DNA from 3 places in the Terrabacter sp. NPDC080008 genome. Region 2 is predicted to be linked to each of the others. Evidence: predicted binding sites of a transcription regulator. Region 2 holds the regulator's gene; each other region holds the start of a gene.

Region 1 (5,420 bases), on a different contig from region 2:
CGTCGACCGTCGCGACTGGAGCGGCGACATGGCCCACGACCCGCACGGTGAGGCACCCGTCCGCATCGAGGTGGCGCTCGAGGTCGACGGCCCGCGCTACGCCGCGCTCTGGGCCGACACCCTGCTCGGCCGCGTGGGGGCGCGCTGATGGGCCGCGTCGTGGTGCTCGGCTCCCTCAACGTCGACGTCGTCACCCTGGTGGAGCGCCACCCGCTGCCGGGCGAGACGCTGCTCGGCGAGCCGGGCGGGACGTATGCCGGCGGCAAGGGCGGCAACCAGGCGCTCGCGGCGCGCCGGGCCGGTGCCGACGTCGTCATGGTCGGGTCGGTCGGGACGGACGAGGCCGGCGACGCCTACCTGGCCCGGCTCCGTGATGCGGGTGTGGAGACCGCCGTGACGCGCGTCCCCGGTGCCCCGACCGGGACGGCGTACATCACGGTGGACGAGGCGGGCGAGAACACGATCGTCGTCGTGCCCGGCGCCAATGAGTCGGTCGAGGACGCGTCGCTGAAGGTCGTCGGGCTGGGGCCCGGCGACGTGCTGCTCTGCTCGCTGGAGATCCCGCTCGACGTCGTCGCCCGTGCCGTGCTCGCGGCCGACAGGGCGGGGGCGCGCGTCGTGCTCAACATGGCGCCGTACTCCCGGCTGCTGGCGGACGCCGTCGCGGTCTGCGACCCGGTCGTGGTCAACGAGTCGGAGATGCGGCAGCTCGCTGACTCGGGCCTCATGCCCGCTTCGCTGCTCGTGACCTTCGGAGCAGCGGGCGCGCGGTGGGGGATCGAGTCCGTCGACGGCATACCGGTGGCCAAGCGCGACCTCGGCGACACGGTCGGCGCCGGGGACGCGTTCTGCGGTGCCCTCGCAGCGGCGCTCGCCAACGGGGCCGACGACCGGTCGGCGCTCGTGGCGGCCAACGCTGCCGGTGCGGCTGCCGTGCGCTGGGTCGGCGCCCAGCCCGATGCCCGGCTCTGAAGGACGTGTACCTTGCACGTTACGTAACTTGAGGGTTACGCTCGAATGGTGACCGGAACCTGGGAGGCGCTGACCGACCCGACGCGGCGCGCGATCGTCGAGCGCCTGGCTCGGCGGGAGCTGACGGCCGGCGAGGTCGCGGCGCTCTTCGACGTGTCGCGGCCGGGCATCTCGCGCCACCTCCGGGTGCTGCGCGAGGCCGGGGTGGTCGAGGCCGAGGCCCGCGGGCAGCAGCGGATCTACCGGGTCGTCCCGGAGGCGCTGGACGAGGTCGAGCAGTGGTGCCGCGACGTGCGCAGCTTCTGGGCGCAGCGCCTCGACGCCCTGGACACCGAGATCGCCCGTGGACGACGGGCCCGAGGGAAGGACAGTGATGACTGAGCTGACCGAGGTGCTGGGCCGGGTGGAGCGCGCGGGCGATCAGGTGGCCGTCGTCTTCGACCGCCACTACGCCACGTCGCCGGAGGACCTCTGGGAGGCCTGCACCGACCCCGACCGTCTCGCCCGCTGGTTCGCCCCCGTCTCCGGCGACCTGCGCGAGGGAGGCGACTTCACCATCCACTTCGACGCCAGTGACACCCCGCAGTGCCGCGTCCGCACCTGCTCGCCACCCAAGCGCCTCGTCTGGGAGTGGCCGGTCGGTGACGCCGCAACCCTCGTCTCCGCCGAGATCACCCCCGACGCCGACGGAGCCAGACTCGTGCTGCGCCACGAGCGCCTCACACCACCGCAGGCTGCCGGCTACGCCGCCGGCTGGGACACCTACGTCCGCCGCCTCGAGGCCGACCTGTCCGGAGTCCCGCTGCCCGACTGGGACCAGACGTGGACCGCCCTGCACGCACGCTATGCCGCAACGTCCTGAGACTCTGCCCGCAACGGGAGAGCGCCGAGGCGTCCGTCCTTGGGAGCGGCATCGGCGGCGGGCAAGGTGGGCTGGAAGGTCACGTCGCCCGTGAACCGCCCGCCGACGCTCCACGCCGCGAGCGGCGACGGGCGCCGCGGTCGCAGCGGCGCGGGAGCAATCGGGTCAGGCGGGGCTCACGACGAGCGCGACCTGGCTGCCGCCGATGCGAGTGAGCACGAGGGTGGCCTCGGAGCCGCCCTTGCCGCGTCCGGTCATCTTCAGCTGCCGCCTCAGCACATCCGCGTCGAGCGTGACGCCGCGCTTCTTGATGGTGACGCGGTCGTGTCCCTGGTCGCGCAGCCAGCGCGCGAGCCGCTTCGTCGACAGTGGCATGGCCTCGAGGACCCGGAACCGACGCGCCCACGGCACCTCGCCGGCGCGGTCGCTGGTCACGTAGCCCACGCCGGAGGCGAGCTCGGCGCCGTCGACCGCCGAGACCAACGCACCCGTGAGGCCTGCCCGGATCACGGCGCGGTCCGGCTCGTAGAGCCACTCGCCGACCTCCGCCACCGACCCGAGTGCCGGCTCGAGCGCGCCGTCGCCGGCGTCGCCCTCCGTGACGACCCACGTCGACGACTCGGTGCACACGGCGGCCGTGCGGCCGGAGGTCGCCGCGAGCGGCCCCCACCAGACGGCGCACTCGAGCACCTCGCCGTGCCAGGAGGTCCACTGCGCCTCCGCGCCCCGGGGCACCGACCCGTGCGCGAAGGCGGGGGAGAGCTTCGCGCCGGTCGCCGGCACCTGGTCCGCGAAGGCGAGCACCCGGGACCACGAGGGCGAGATCGCATCGAGGGAGAAGACGCGCTTGGTGCGGCCGCGGGCATCGGTGACACCGCTGACCCGGCGGGCGGGGTCGAGCCACACCCCGACGGTGCGGGCGGCGGCACCCCGGGGGAGGCGTACGTCCTCGGCGAGCGCGTGACGGACGTGGGCGGTGGGCCAGTGGCGCAGGTTCACGGCGGCGATGCGGGCCGTCGCGTCGTCCGCGTCGACGGCCTGCACGGCCAGGTCGAGCCGGGCGAAGGCCATCGCGTCGGCGCCCAGCCCGCACCCGAGGTCGTGGACCTCACGGACGCCGGCGGCGGCATACCGGTGGGCGTGGCGGGCGGCGATCGCCAGGCGCGTCGACTGCTCCAGCCCGTCGGGCGTGAAGAGCATGCCGGCGGCGAAGTCACCGAACTTGTCGACGGCCCGGGCGCGCAGCCGGGACTGCGTCATCGCGGCCGCGACGAGGTCGGCGTCGAAGCCCGCGTCGCGCAGCCGGCCCTGCAGCGAGAGGGACGCGGCCTCGTCATAGGGAGGCAGCGACTGGAGCAGCGCCCAGCCCTCACCGGCGGCAAGGCGGTCGACCATCGCGGCGTCCATGGCGCCATCCTGCCAGCGCCGCCACGAGTGTTGGCACTCGACTTGACCGAGTGCTAATCGCCTACCTAGATTTGCCGTGTTGGCACTCTCGAGCCGAAAGTGCCAGCGCCCTCCTCGAGGGAGGTCGACCCCCGCGACGGCGGCCAGCCTCGAAGAGCCCACAGTCCGTCGTCAGTTTTCCGACTGTCCCGAAGGGAAGGTCACCACCGTGTCGGTTTCCATCAAGCCGCTCGAAGACCGCATCGTCGTCAAGTCCCTCGAGGCCGAGCAGACCACTGCCTCGGGCCTCGTCATCCCGGACACGGCCAAGGAGAAGCCCCAGGAGGGCGAGGTCGTCGCCGTGGGCCCCGGCCGCTTCAGCGACAACGGCACCGAGCGCGTCCCGCTCGACGTCAAGGTCGGCGACAAGGTCATCTTCAGCAAGTACGGCGGCACCGAGGTCAAGCACGGCGGTGAGGAGTTCCTGATCCTCTCCGCGCGCGACGTCCTCGCGATCGTCGGCTGACCCAGCCGTATGCCGTGACCGCACCCCGGTGAGCCCCGCTGGGGTCTCCCCGGGGTGCGTCTCGTTTCCCCCAAGCACCGCAACCCAAGCAACCCGAGCCAAAGGAACACCATGGCCAAGCAGCTGGAGTTCGACGACTCCGCCCGCAAGTCGCTCGAGCGCGGCGTCGACGCGCTCGCCAACGCCGTCAAGGTGACGCTCGGCCCGAAGGGCCGCAACGTCGTCATCGACAAGAAGTGGGGCGCTCCCACGATCACCAACGACGGTGTCACCATCGCCCGCGAGATCGAGCTCGAGGACCCCTACGAGAACCTCGGCGCGCAGCTCGCCAAGGAGGTCGCGACCAAGACCAACGACGTCGCCGGTGACGGCACGACGACCGCGACCGTCCTCGCCCAGGCCATGGTCAAGGAGGGCCTGCGCAACGTCGCCGCGGGTGCCGCCCCGGCCGCCCTCAAGCGCGGCATGGACAAGGCCGTCACCGCGGTCAACGACCGCCTGCTCGAGAACGCCCGCGAGGTCGACGGCAAGGACGAGGTCGCCTCGGTCGCGACCCTCTCCGCCCAGGACGCCACCCTCGGCGGCCTCATCGGCGAGGCCTTCGACAAGGTCGGCAAGGACGGCGTCATCACGGTCGAGGAGTCCTCGACGACCGCCACCGAGCTCGAGTTCACCGAGGGCATGCAGTTCGACAAGGGCTACCTCTCGGCCTACTTCGTCACCGACACCGAGCGCATGGAGACCGTCCTCGAGGACGCCTACGTGCTCATCAACCAGGGCAAGATCTCCTCGGTCGCCGAGGTGCTCCCGGTCCTCGAGAAGGTCGTGCAGTCCGGCAAGCCGCTGCTCATCATCGCCGAGGACGTCGACGGCGAGGCCCTCTCGACGCTCGTCGTCAACAAGATCCGTGGCACGTTCAACGTTGCCGCCGTCAAGGCCCCCGGCTTCGGCGACCGCCGCAAGGCCATGCTCCAGGACATCGCCATCCTCACCGGTGGCCAGGTCATCGCTCCCGAGGTCGGGCTCAGCCTCGACCAGGCCGACCTGACCGTCCTCGGCCAGGCCCGCCGCGTCGTCCTGACCAAGGACAACACGACGATCATCGACGGTGCCGGCGAGGAGGGCGAGGTCTCCGGCCGCGTCCACCAGATCAAGGCCGAGATCGAGCGCACCGACTCCGACTGGGACCGCGAGAAGCTCCAGGAGCGCCTCGCCAAGCTCGCCGGTGGCGTCTGCGTCATCAAGGTCGGCGCACACACCGAGGTGGAGCTCAAGGAGAAGAAGCACCGCATCGAGGACGCGATCTCCGCGACGCGTGCCGCGATCGAGGAGGGCATCGTCGCCGGTGGCGGCACCGCCCTCATCCACGCGGCCACCGCCATCGACGCCCTCGAGCTCTCGGGTGACGAGGCGACCGGTGCGGCCATCGTCCGCAAGGCCGTCGCCGAGCCGCTGCGCTGGATCGCCGAGAACGCCGGCCTGCAGGGCTACGTCGTCACCTCGAAGGTCGCCGAGCTCGAGCTGGGCCAGGGCCTCAACGCCGCGACCGGCGAGTACGGCGACCTCATCGGCGCCGGTGTCATCGACCCGGTCAAGGTGACCCGCTCGGCCCTGCGCAACGCCGAGTCGATCGCCTCGATGATCCTGACGACCGACACGCTCGTCGTCGACAAG
Region 2 (5,420 bases):
CAGACTCGCGCTCTTGACCCGCGCGACGAGGCCGTCGATCCCCACGACGGAGGCGGTGGCCGGCATACGGGCTCGGCGGGACTGCTTGGTCGCCCGGGCCACGACGGCCGCCCACTTGGCCTGCGACTTCGCCGCCCGCTCGCCGCGCCAGACCACGACGGAGCGCTCGGCCTGCCACGGCACGACCTCGTCGACGCCGAGCTCGGTCGCCGCCTCGATCGCCTGCTCGTCGCGGTCACCCTTGGCGAGGGCCTGGACGAGCACGAACCGCGGCGCGGGCGCCGGCTCGTCGACCACGTCGAGCACCCGGCCGCACACGCGGGTGCGGTCGACCTCGGTGGCCTCGACGAGCACCCGCCGGCCGGCGCCGTCGGCCACGAAGCAGCGCTCACCGGGGCGCAGCCGCACCACCGTGGCCGCGTGCCGGCCCTCGTCGCCCTCGAGCACGAGCGTCGCGCCGACGACGGCCGCGGCCACCGCCGAGGGCTCGCCGAGGAAGAGCTGGTGCGTCACCGCGGGCCCACCGGAGGGCTCACTTGTCCTTGAAGGCGTCGCGCAGCTTGCCGAACAGGCCCTTGTTGGCCGGCGTGAGCCGGCCCTGGGGGCTGTCCTCGCCGCGCAGCGCGGCGAACTGGCGCAGCAGCTCCTCCTGCTCCTCGGTCAGGCGCGTCGGCGTCTGCACCGTGGCGTGCACGAGCAGGTCGCCTCGGCCGCCGTGGCGCAGGTGGGTGACACCGAGGCCGCGCAGGGTCAGCACGTCGCCGCTCTGGGTGCCCGGCTTGATCTCGAGGTCCTGCATGCCGTCGAACGTGGACAGCTTGAAGCTCGTGCCCAGCGCGGCCGCCGCCATCGGCAGCTCGACGCTGCAGTGCAGGTCGTCACCGCGGCGGGTGTACGTCTCGTGGTTGAGGACGCGGATCTCGACGTAGAGGTCGGCGTTGGGGCCGTTGCCCGGGCCGACCTCGCCCTCGCCCGTCAGCTGGATGCGGGTGCCGGTGTCGACGCCCGCGGGCACCTTGAGCTTGAGGCTGCGGCGGGTGCGCACGCGCCCGTCACCGGAGCAGTCGTGGCACGGGTCGGTGAGCGTGGACCCGAATCCCTGGCAGTTGACGCACGGCCGCGAGGTCATGACCTGGCCGAGGAAGCTGCGCTGGATCTGCTGCACCTCGCCGCTGCCGTGGCAGATCGGGCAGGTCTGGCGCCCGGTGCCCGGCTCGGCACCGTCGCCGCCGCACCGGGTGCAGCCGACCGCGGTGTCGAGCGTCAGCTCCTCCTCGGAGCCGAAGACCGCCTTGGCGAGGTCGATGTCGAGGCGTACGAGGGCGTCCTGGCCGCGCTGCACGCGCGAGCGGGGGCCGCGTGAGCCGGCCGTGGCACCGGCGCCGAAGAAGGCGTCCATGACGTCGCTGAACGAGAAGCCCTGGCCGGCCCCGAAGCCCGCGCCGCCGCCCGTCGCGAACGGGTCGGCGCCCATGTCGAAGGACTGGCGCTTCTGCGGGTCGGAGAGCACGTCGTAGGCCTGCGACACCCGCTTGAACTCCTCCTCGGCCTCGGGGCCGGGGTTGACGTCGGGGTGCAGCTTGCGGGCCAGCCGACGGTAGGCCTTCTTGATCTCCTCCTGGCTCGCGTCGCGCGAGACCCCGAGGACGGCGTAGTAGTCGTTCAAGCTGGTTCCTTCGATACGTGGTGCTTCTGGTTCCGGCGCCGTGGGCACCGGCGGACTGGCCGAGGTCGGTGCTTCGGGTCAGGTGGCCTGGTTCTCGTCGAGGATCTCCGAGACGTAGCGCGCCACGGCCCGCACGGAGGCCATCGTCGTCGGATAGTCCATCCGGGTCGGGCCGAGGACTCCGAGGCTCGCGACCCGCTCGCTGCCCGAGCCGTACCCCACGGAGACGAGCGAGGTGGTCTGCAGGCCAGAGACGGGGTTCTCGGAGCCGATGCGGACCGAGACGAGGTCGGGGTCATCGCCCAGCTGCCCGAGCAGGCGCAGCAGGGTGACGTGCTCCTCGAGCGCCTCGAGGATGGGTCCGATGGTGCGCGGGAAGTCGGCGACCGAGCGGGCGAGGTTGGCCTGCCCCGCCAGCACGACGCGCTCCTCGCGCTCCTCGACGAGTGCGTCGCCGAGGGCCGAGACGACCGCCTGCAGCGCCGCCCGGTCATCGTCGGCTCCGGCGCTGCCGTCCGGCTCGTCGACGAGCCGCCGCAGACGCGTCGCCGCCACGGTGAACGGCACGCCGGCCGCGACCTCGTTGACCCGGGTGCGCATCGACGCGACGAGAGCCTCGCCCTCAGCGCCGACGAGGACGCGACCGGTGTCGACGACGCGCTGCTCCACCCGCCCGGTGTTGACGATGAGCACGACCATGAGGTGGGTCGAGCCGAGCGGCACGAGCTCGACGTGCCGGACCGTGGAGCGGCTGAGCGACGGGTACTGCACCACGGCGACCTGGCGGGTGAGGCTGGCGAGGAGGCGCACGGTGCGGTCGACGACGTCGTCGAGGTCGACGGCGCCCTGCAGGAACTGGCTGATCGCCCGGCGCTCACCCGGTCCCAGCGGCTTGATGGCGCTCAGCCGGTCGACGAAGACGCGGTAGCCGGCGTCCGTGGGCACTCGCCCGGCCGACGTGTGCGGCGCGTGGATGAGGCCCTCCTCCTCGAGCAGGGCCATGTCGTTGCGCACGGTGGCGGCGCTGACGCCGAGGTGGTGGCGCTCGACGAGCGCCTTGCTCCCGACGGGTTCGGAGGTCTGGACGTAGTCCTGCACGATGGCGCGCAGCACCATCAGCCGGCGGTCCTCGCTCATCGCAACCCTCCCTCGCTGGTCTCGCACGTGCTGGGCGGCGCTCTGGCAGCGTGCTGGCACTCTCGATTGACGAGTGCCAAGTCTACGTCGTCGCGGCCGGATCTCCGATTCCGGCCAAGTAATGCCGCCACCCAGTCGGCGCCCGCGTGGCGGCTGCCGACGACCCGGCCCGACGGCATACCCTCGCTTCCCGTGTCCCCCATCGACCGTTACGGATCAGACGTGCTCAGCGGCGACTGGCGTGCCCCGCGCCGCGGTCGCTCGACCCCGGTGGCCGCGGAGCCGGACCTCGTCGTCGAGGAGGTGGAGACGGGCTGGGTGGGCGCCGTCGTCCGTGTCGAGAAGGCGGGTGGCATGCACGTCGTCCACCTCGAGGACCGGCAGGGACGGACCCGAGCGTTCCCCCTGGGCCCCGGCTTCCTCGTCGACGGCGCACCCGTCACGCTGACACCGCCCACCGCCGCGGCCGGGGCGGCGCTCGCAGCGGCTCGCAAGGCCGCCTCGCGGACCGCGAGCGGCTCGGTCGCCGTCGAGGGGGCGCGGGCCCGCGTCGCGAGCGGGTCGCGGATCTACGTCGAGGGGCGTCACGACGCCGAGCTCGTCGAGAAGGTGTGGGGTGATGACCTGCGGGTCGAGGGCGTGGTCGTCGAGCTCATGGACGGCGTCGACGACCTCGCCGGCATCATCGCCGACTTCCACCCCGGCCCCGGCCGGCGGATGGGCGTGCTCGTCGACCACCTGCTGCCGGGCACCAAGGAAGCGCGGATCGTCGAGCAGGCGCGAGCCCTGCCGGGCCTGAGCCAGCACGTGCGGATCCTCGGCCACCCCTACGTCGACGTGTGGCAGTCGGTGCGCCCCGAGCGCCTCGGCTGGCAGCAGTGGCCCGTCATCCCCCGCGGCACGTCGTGGAAGCACGGCATCTGCGCCGAGCTCGGCTGGGCCCACGCCACCCAGGCCGACATCGCGAACGCGTGGAAGCGGATCCTCGGCACGGTGCGCACCTACGCCGACCTGGAGCCCACGCTGCTGGCCAGCGTCGAGGAGCTCATCGACTTCGTCACCGAACCCGGCGCCTAAGCGGACGCCGCCGGTGAGCTGAGGTGCCAGCAGGTGGCGTCGCACGACGCCACCTGCTGACCCTCCTGCACCCCCACGCACCGCCGCGCCCGTGCCTTCACGGACCGGCGGCCGCCACTACTGCGCCAGGTAGCCCTGCACGTCGGCGACCACCTGCGTGCCCTGCTGGGCGTAGATGTCGACGTAGCCGTCGCTGCTCGGCCGCACGAACGCCGTGTTGGCGATCGTCTGGCCGGCGAGGTAGTTGAGGTTCGACGTCGTGGGCCGCGCGGTGTACGAGGGGTATGCCGTGAGGAACCCGTTGCTCTCCGGCGCGGTCACCGTCAGGGTGAGGACCACCGCCTTGACGCCGGTGGCCGGCACGCCGCCGCGGCCGGTGACCTTGAGGCGGATCACGCTGCTCGGGTCGACCGCGCCGCGCGAGCCGACGCCCGTGCCGTCACGGGTGTCGAGCAGGCGCGACGGCGTGAGGCCGAGGTAGTCGGCGGGCGAGGGGTACCAGCCCACGACGTCCGCGACGACGTCGGTGCTCGAGGAGGCCATGATGCTGACCTTGCCGCCCGCTCCGACCTTGGCCACCACGAGCCCGGACAGCGCGGTGCCGGCGTCGTAGTTGAGCGAGGACGAGTTCGGCCGGCTGGCACCGGCCGGCCAGGCGGCGAGCCACCCTGGCCCCGACGGGGACGCGGCGGTGAGGTTGATCAGGACCGAGTCGACCCCGGAGGACGGCACGACAGAGGTCCCGGTCACCTGCAGGTCGACGCGGCCGCCGGAGGGCAGTCGCCCGCCGGTCGTGCCGAGCCCCGAGCGGGTGTCGAGCAGGCGCGTCGGCGTCGTGGTCCTGAGGTTGCCGAACGAGGGGTACCAGCCGACGACGTCGACGAGCACGTGGGTCGCCTGGCTCACCCTGACGCGGATGCGCCCGTCCTGGCCGACGCCGACGACGGCCTGGTTGGCCAGGGTGTCTCCCCGACCGAAGTTGACGGTCGACGACGCCGCCGGCGAGGTGCCCGACGGGTAGGCCAGCAGCCAGCCGGCCTTGCTCGCGTTGACGGCGGTGACGTTGACGACCACGGCGCCCAGGGCGGTCTTGGGCAGGCCGGCCTTCCCGGTCACGAGGATGCTCGTGTCGCTCCCTGCCGCCAGCGGTCCGCTTGCGCCGAGGCCGGAGCGGGTGTCGACGATGCGCGTCGGCGCTACCGGCTTGTAGGTGGGGTAGTCGGCCGGCTGGGCCACCTTGGGGCCGACGTCCTTGAAGTGGATGAAGCCGGCCGGCCAGTAGCCGCCGGAGCGGCTCACCGTGCGCCACCGGAACTCGCCGCCCCAGTTGTCCTCGGAGATCTGGATCTGGTCGGGCGAGATGACCTTCTCGACGTACGCGACGTGGCCGGTGCTCGAGAAGGACTGGCCGAACCATGCGACCGAGCCGACGGCCGGGGCGTCGTCCATCTTGTTCGCGAAGGCCAGTCCCCAGTTGTAGGCGTTGCCCGAGAGCCCGGCCGGCCGCACGTTCGGCATGCCGTTCTGAACGAGGCGGTAG
Region 3 (5,420 bases), on a different contig from region 2:
TCGCGACGCGCACGATGTTGGCGCCGGTCGCCTCGTCACCCTCGAGCGCGAGCTCCTCGAGCGCCTTGGCGGCCTGGATGAGCGCCACGCCACCACCGGCGACGATGCCCTCCTCGACGGCAGCCTTCGCGTTGCGGACGGCGTCCTCGATGCGGTGCTTGCGCTCCTTGAGCTCGACCTCGGTGGCCGCGCCCGCCTTGATCACGGCGACGCCGCCGGCGAGCTTGGCGAGGCGCTCCTGCAGCTTCTCGCGGTCGTAGTCGGAGTCCGACTTCTCGATCTCGGCCTTGATCTGGGCGATGCGGCCCTCGATCTGGCTGCGGTCGTCGGCGTCCTCGACGATGGTCGTCTCGTCCTTGGTGACGACGACCTTACGAGCCTTGCCGAGCAGGTCGAGGGTGGCGTTCTCGAGCTTGAGACCGACCTCCTCGGAGATGACCTGGCCACCGGTGAGGATGGCGATGTCGGTGAGCATGGCCTTGCGGCGGTCGCCGAAGCCCGGGGCCTTGACGGCGACGGACTTGAACGTGCCCTTGATCTTGTTGACGACGAGGGTCGCGAGGGCCTCACCCTCGATGTCCTCGGCGATGATCAGCAGCGGCTTGCCGGACTGCATGACCTTCTCGAGCAGCGGGACGAGGTCCTTGATGCTGCCGATCTTGCTGTTGGCCACGAGCACGTAGGCGTCGTCGAGGACGGCCTCCATGCGCTCGGTGTCGGTGACGAAGTAGGCGGAGATGTAGCCCTTGTCGAAGCGCATACCCTCCGTCATCTCCAGCTCGAGGCCCATGGTGTTGGAGTCCTCGACGGTGATGACGCCTTCCTTGCCGACCTTGTCCATCGCCTCGGCGATGAGACCGCCGATCTCCTCGTCGGCCGCCGAGATGCTGGCGGTCGAGGCGATCTGCTCCTTGGTCTCGATCTCCTTGGCCTGCTCGAGCAGACGGGCGGAGACGGCCTCGACGGCCTTCTCGATGCCGCGCTTGAGCGCCATCGGGTTGGCGCCGGCGGCCACGTTGCGCAGGCCTTCCTTCACCATCGCCTGGGCGAGCACGGTCGCCGTCGTCGTGCCGTCACCGGCGACGTCGTCGGTCTTCTTGGCGACCTCCTTGACGAGCTCCGCACCGATCTTCTCGTACGGGTCGTCGAGCTCGATCTCCTTGGCGATCGAGACGCCGTCGTTGGTGATCGTGGGGGCGCCCCACTTCTTCTCCAGGACGACGTTGCGGCCCTTCGGGCCGAGGGTCACGCGGACGGCGTCGGCGAGGATGTTCATGCCCCGCTCGAGGCCGCGGCGCGCCTCTTCGTCAAACGCAATGGTCTTGGCCATTCGGGTGGTTCCTCCCACGCGAATCGTTGGTGGTGGCCCGCATGACGCCCGCGACGGACGGGACCGGTCTCCCCAGCTTCATGTCGCTGCGAACCCAGCCCCTCGGCATACGGCCCATTTCTGTCACTCCCACCGGGAGAGTGCTAACGCCATTATTGGCACTCGCCGGGTGAGAGTGCAAACGTCTGCCAGCACGAGATGAGGGCGTATGCCGTCCGCCCGGCTCAGGCGCCCACAGCGGGGGCCAGCGCACCCGCGATGCGGGCGGCATACCCGGCGGACTCCTGCTCGGACGCGTACTTCGTCCGCGGCCAGAAGAACCCGCGCAGGCCGTCGCCCTTGGTGCGGGGCACGATGTGGACGTGCAGGTGCGGCACGGACTGGCTGACGACGTTGTTCATCGCGACGAACGTGCCCTGCGAGCCCAGGCCCTCGACGGCGGCGGCGGCGAGGCGCTGGGCGGCGCCGAGGAGGCCGGCGTGCAGCTCGGCCGGCAGGTCGAGCAGCGTGTCGACGTGGGTGCGCGGGACGAGCAGGACGTGGCCCTTGAAGACCGGCCGGCGGTCGAGGAAGCCGAGGAAGTCCGGCTCGTCGAGCACCACGTCGGCGGGCAGGTCACCGGCGACAATCGAGCAGAAGACGCAGTCCATGGGTGACAGGCTGCCATGCGCCGCCGCCTGCACCAGCGCGCCGGGGTCCGCCGGCGCGACCGGTCAGCTGCAGAAGACGAACAGGATGCAGTGGTGCTTCGTCTTGGTCGGCGTCGGCGTCGGGATCCCGGTCGGTGTCGCCGTGGGGCTGAGGAGCGGGGTGCTGTCCGTCGTCGGCGTGCTGCTGGGGGTGCTCACGGTGGGGGCCGTGGTGCTGGGCGTCCCGCTCGGGGTGGGAGTGGCACTGGTGGTCGACGTGCCGGAGGGGGCTGCGGGCGACGGTGTGGACGGCGCCGAGGAGGCCGGGGCCGGAGAGCTGCTGGCGGTGCCGTGACCGACCAGCGGGCGCGGCTGGGCGGTCGAAGGCCGGACCGGCGCGATCGGCGCGGCCGAGCCCGGCGCGGCTGAACTGGGCGCGCCGGAGGGCGTCCCTGCCGGCGTGCTGCTGGGGTCGGCCGTCGGGGCGAGGGACGTGCGGGCCTCGCTCCGGCTGGCGCGCTCGGCATCCGAGGCGGTCGCGCCCGGCTTCGTGGTCGCGGCGGTGGGGTCCCAGGGCTGGCTCACCGGGGCCTTGCCGGTGTCACTGCCGGCTGCCCACGAGGACCCGGCCACGGTGGCGGCAACACGGGAGCCGACGCCGGGCCAGTAGGCGATCGTCCCTGCGGTCAGGACGGCGACGCCTGCAACGCCGGCGATGACGACGTGCTGTCGGCGGCGCTCGGTGGGGTTCGTGGAGGGGCTGGTGTCGCTGGGCATGGCATCACACCGTAGGGGAAGAGCGGCGAAACCGCCCACTCGGCCGCTCGTCGGTACGGTGGCTGCATGCTCGGCAGCGCAGCGGTGCGAGACGTGGTTCACAGGTGGGCAGCACGGTGACTCCCCCGGTGACCCCTCCAGCCTCGCGCGGTTTCGTCGAGGTGGCCGACCGCGTCTTCCTCGCCCGCTACCCGCAGTGGGACGTGCAGGTCGGCCTCGTCCTCGGTCGTGACGGCGCGGTCGTGGTGGACACCCGCGCGAGCGACGTCCAGGGCCGCGAGGTGCTCGACGACGTCCGCCGGCTCGGGCGCGACATCGAGGTCCGGCACGTCGTCAACACCCACGTCCACTTCGACCACACCTTCGGCAACATCGCCTTCGACACCGCGACCGTCCATGCGCACGAGACCGTGGCGGCCACGCTCGAGGCTCGCGGCGAGCGGATCAAGCAGCTGCTGCGCGACGACCCCGCCGGTGCCCCGGAGTACGGCTACACCGAGGCCGACGCCCGAGGCGTGGTGGCCACGCCCCTGCGTCTCCCGGACCGGACGTTCGCGTCGAGCGCCACCATCGACCTCGGCGACCGCGTCGTGACGATGACGTATGCCGGTCGCGGCCACACCGAGGGCGACGTGGCCGTCGGTGTCGCCGACGCGGGCGTGCTGTTCCTCGGCGACCTCATCGAGGAGAGCGACCACCCGTCCCTCGGCGAGGACTCGTGGCCGCTCGAGTGGGCCGACACGCTGACCTCGCACCTGACCGCCGCGGGCGAGCCCGGCGTCGTCGTTCCCGGTCACGGCCGCCCCGTCGACGTCGCCTTCGCCGAGCGCCAGCGCGACGAGGTGGCTGCCGTGGCGGCGGTGCTGCGCGAGCGGCGGCTGGCCGGCATGGCGCTCGTCGACGCACTGCACGAGCCCGATGCGCGGCTGCCCTACCCGCTGGAACACCTCGGGACCGCCGTCCACCGCGTCTGGGCCCAGCTCGCGACACCCTCGCCAGCGGAGTGACGGCGCGGCGGTCCGCCGAGGCGGTCTGCCCAAACCGCCACGAGACGGGTCTTTCCGTCCGTAGCATCCGGGACACATCTCCCGTCGCCGAAGGGATCGTCCGGTGTCCGAGCCACGTCTGTCTCCCGCTGCACCGGTCGAGACCGGCCCTAGACGCCACCGGGACCCAGCACGTCCGAGGCTCTCGTGGTTCGCGCGTCGGAAGGTCGCTGCGCTCGACCGCGCATCGTCCCGGGTCCACGCCCGTCTCCTCGCACAGGTGGGTCGCGGCGAGCGCCCAGCCACCGCCACCGGCACGTCGGGTGGTCTGGTGGCCATCGCGCTTCTCGTCCTCGCGGCGTATGCCGCGTCATTCGTGCTGCTCGTCGTCGCGACCATCGCCTCGAAGAACGTCGTCGGCTGGTTCTTCGTCGTCCTCGCCTGGCTGATCGTGGTCGCGGTGGCACCGCGCCCCCACCGCCTCGAAGACGTGCACCCGTTGCCGGTCGAGGAGTTCCCGAGCGTGCACCACTACGTCACCACGGTGGCCGGGGCCGTGGGGACCCGCAAGCCGGACCTCGTCGCGGCCTCGACGGAGTTCAACGCCGGCGTCGCGCGGGTCGGCTGGGGACGACGTCAGGCGCTGGTCATCGGGCTCCCGCTCTGGACGCTGCTGACCGACGAGGAGCGGCTCGCGCTCATGGCGCACGAGATGGGTCACCTCCGGGGCCGTGACACCACGCTGGGCCACCTCGTCGGGCTGGCCCACCGGATCCTGCACCGGGCGGCGACCATCCTGACGCCGCTGCCGGCCGACGCGTACTCGGACTTCGTCGACTACCGCCGTGCGACCTCTGAGGCAGTCATGAACTCAGCCGCGTCCCTGGTCCTGCGCCTGCTCTCGGCCCCGCCCGTCCTCCTGCTCCTGCTCTTCGAGCGCCTCGCGGCGGTCGACTCCCAACGCCGGGAGTACCTCGCCGACCTCCGTGCCGCTGAGGTGGCCGGCACCGCCGCCATGGTCCGGCTGCTGGTCACGTTGGAGAACATGCCTGGTCTGCACACCCTGACCGCTGCAGCGGTCCGCCGGGGCGAGGACCCGTTCGCCGTTCTCGAGACGGTGCGCCTGCGTCCCGACCCGCTGCCCGAGCAGGTGGCCACGGCGCGTCGGCGCGCGCGTGAGCAGGATCTGCGCTGGGACGCCAGCCATCCCCGCGACGACCTGCGCCTGTCGCTCGTCGAGGCCCGCGCCTCCGAGCGAGGCGTGATGCCGACCGAGCTCGAGGACAGCACGGACGCCGAACTGTCCGCACTGCGTCCGGAGCTGCGGCGCCGGTTCGCCGTCGAGCTGACCGAGACCTACCTGCGCTGAGCCGCACCACCCCTCGCACCGGCGCCGGCGCCTGCGCCTGCGGGCGGGAGGGTGCGCGTCAGGGGCGCAGCGCCGAGGGGAAGGCGTCGGACCACGACCGCAGCACGGCTCCCCCGTCGGCCGAGCGGTCGACCGAGGTCGCCGCCAGTAGCGCATGGACGATGGCGCGGGCGACGCAGTCCGCACCGGCCTCCATCAGCATCGTCTGCTCCACCGGGTCCGGGGTGGGCCGCTCGCCGGTCGCAAGCGTGAAGAGGGTGTCACCGTCGAAGAGCGTGTGCACCGGCTTGAGCGCCCGCGCGTAGCCGTCGTGGCCGATGCCCGACATC

The links. Region 2 encodes HrcA, which represses chaperone genes, less so after heat shock. Its sites were predicted from a motif close to TTNGCACTCGNNNNNNNCGAGTGCNAA; they were not measured.
Region 1: groES (co-chaperone GroES) is a predicted target of HrcA. The motif match lies at 3,272-3,298, and genes of this name have one in related genera.
Region 3: groL (chaperonin GroEL) is a predicted target of HrcA. The motif match lies at 1,486-1,512, and genes of this name have one in related genera.

Annotation. Positions count from the first base shown of each region.
Region 1 is NZ_JBFBLC010000005.1:171,738-177,157, forward strand. It holds gene AB0316_RS15395 (nucleoside hydrolase) at 1-148, shown strand, start outside; gene AB0316_RS15400 (PfkB family carbohydrate kinase) at 148-972, shown strand; gene AB0316_RS15405 (metalloregulator ArsR/SmtB family transcription factor) at 1,021-1,353, shown strand; gene AB0316_RS15410 (SRPBCC family protein) at 1,346-1,834, shown strand; gene AB0316_RS15415 (class I SAM-dependent methyltransferase) at 2,000-3,241, opposite strand; gene groES (co-chaperone GroES) at 3,450-3,746, shown strand; gene groL (chaperonin GroEL) at 3,858-5,420, shown strand, end outside.
Region 2 is NZ_JBFBLC010000002.1:17,576-22,995, reverse strand. It holds gene AB0316_RS05940 (16S rRNA (uracil(1498)-N(3))-methyltransferase) at 1-513, opposite strand, end outside; gene dnaJ (molecular chaperone DnaJ) at 533-1,666, opposite strand; gene hrcA (heat-inducible transcriptional repressor HrcA) at 1,745-2,803, opposite strand; gene AB0316_RS05925 (DUF3097 domain-containing protein) at 2,996-3,880, shown strand; gene AB0316_RS05920 (CHAP domain-containing protein) at 3,998-5,420, opposite strand, start outside.
Region 3 is NZ_JBFBLC010000007.1:51,674-57,093, reverse strand. It holds gene groL (chaperonin GroEL) at 1-1,330, opposite strand, end outside; gene AB0316_RS18065 (HIT family protein) at 1,555-1,980, opposite strand; gene AB0316_RS18060 (hypothetical protein) at 2,044-2,736, opposite strand; gene AB0316_RS18055 (MBL fold metallo-hydrolase) at 2,865-3,743, shown strand; gene AB0316_RS18050 (M48 family metalloprotease) at 4,054-5,091, shown strand; gene AB0316_RS18045 (P1 family peptidase) at 5,150-5,420, opposite strand, start outside.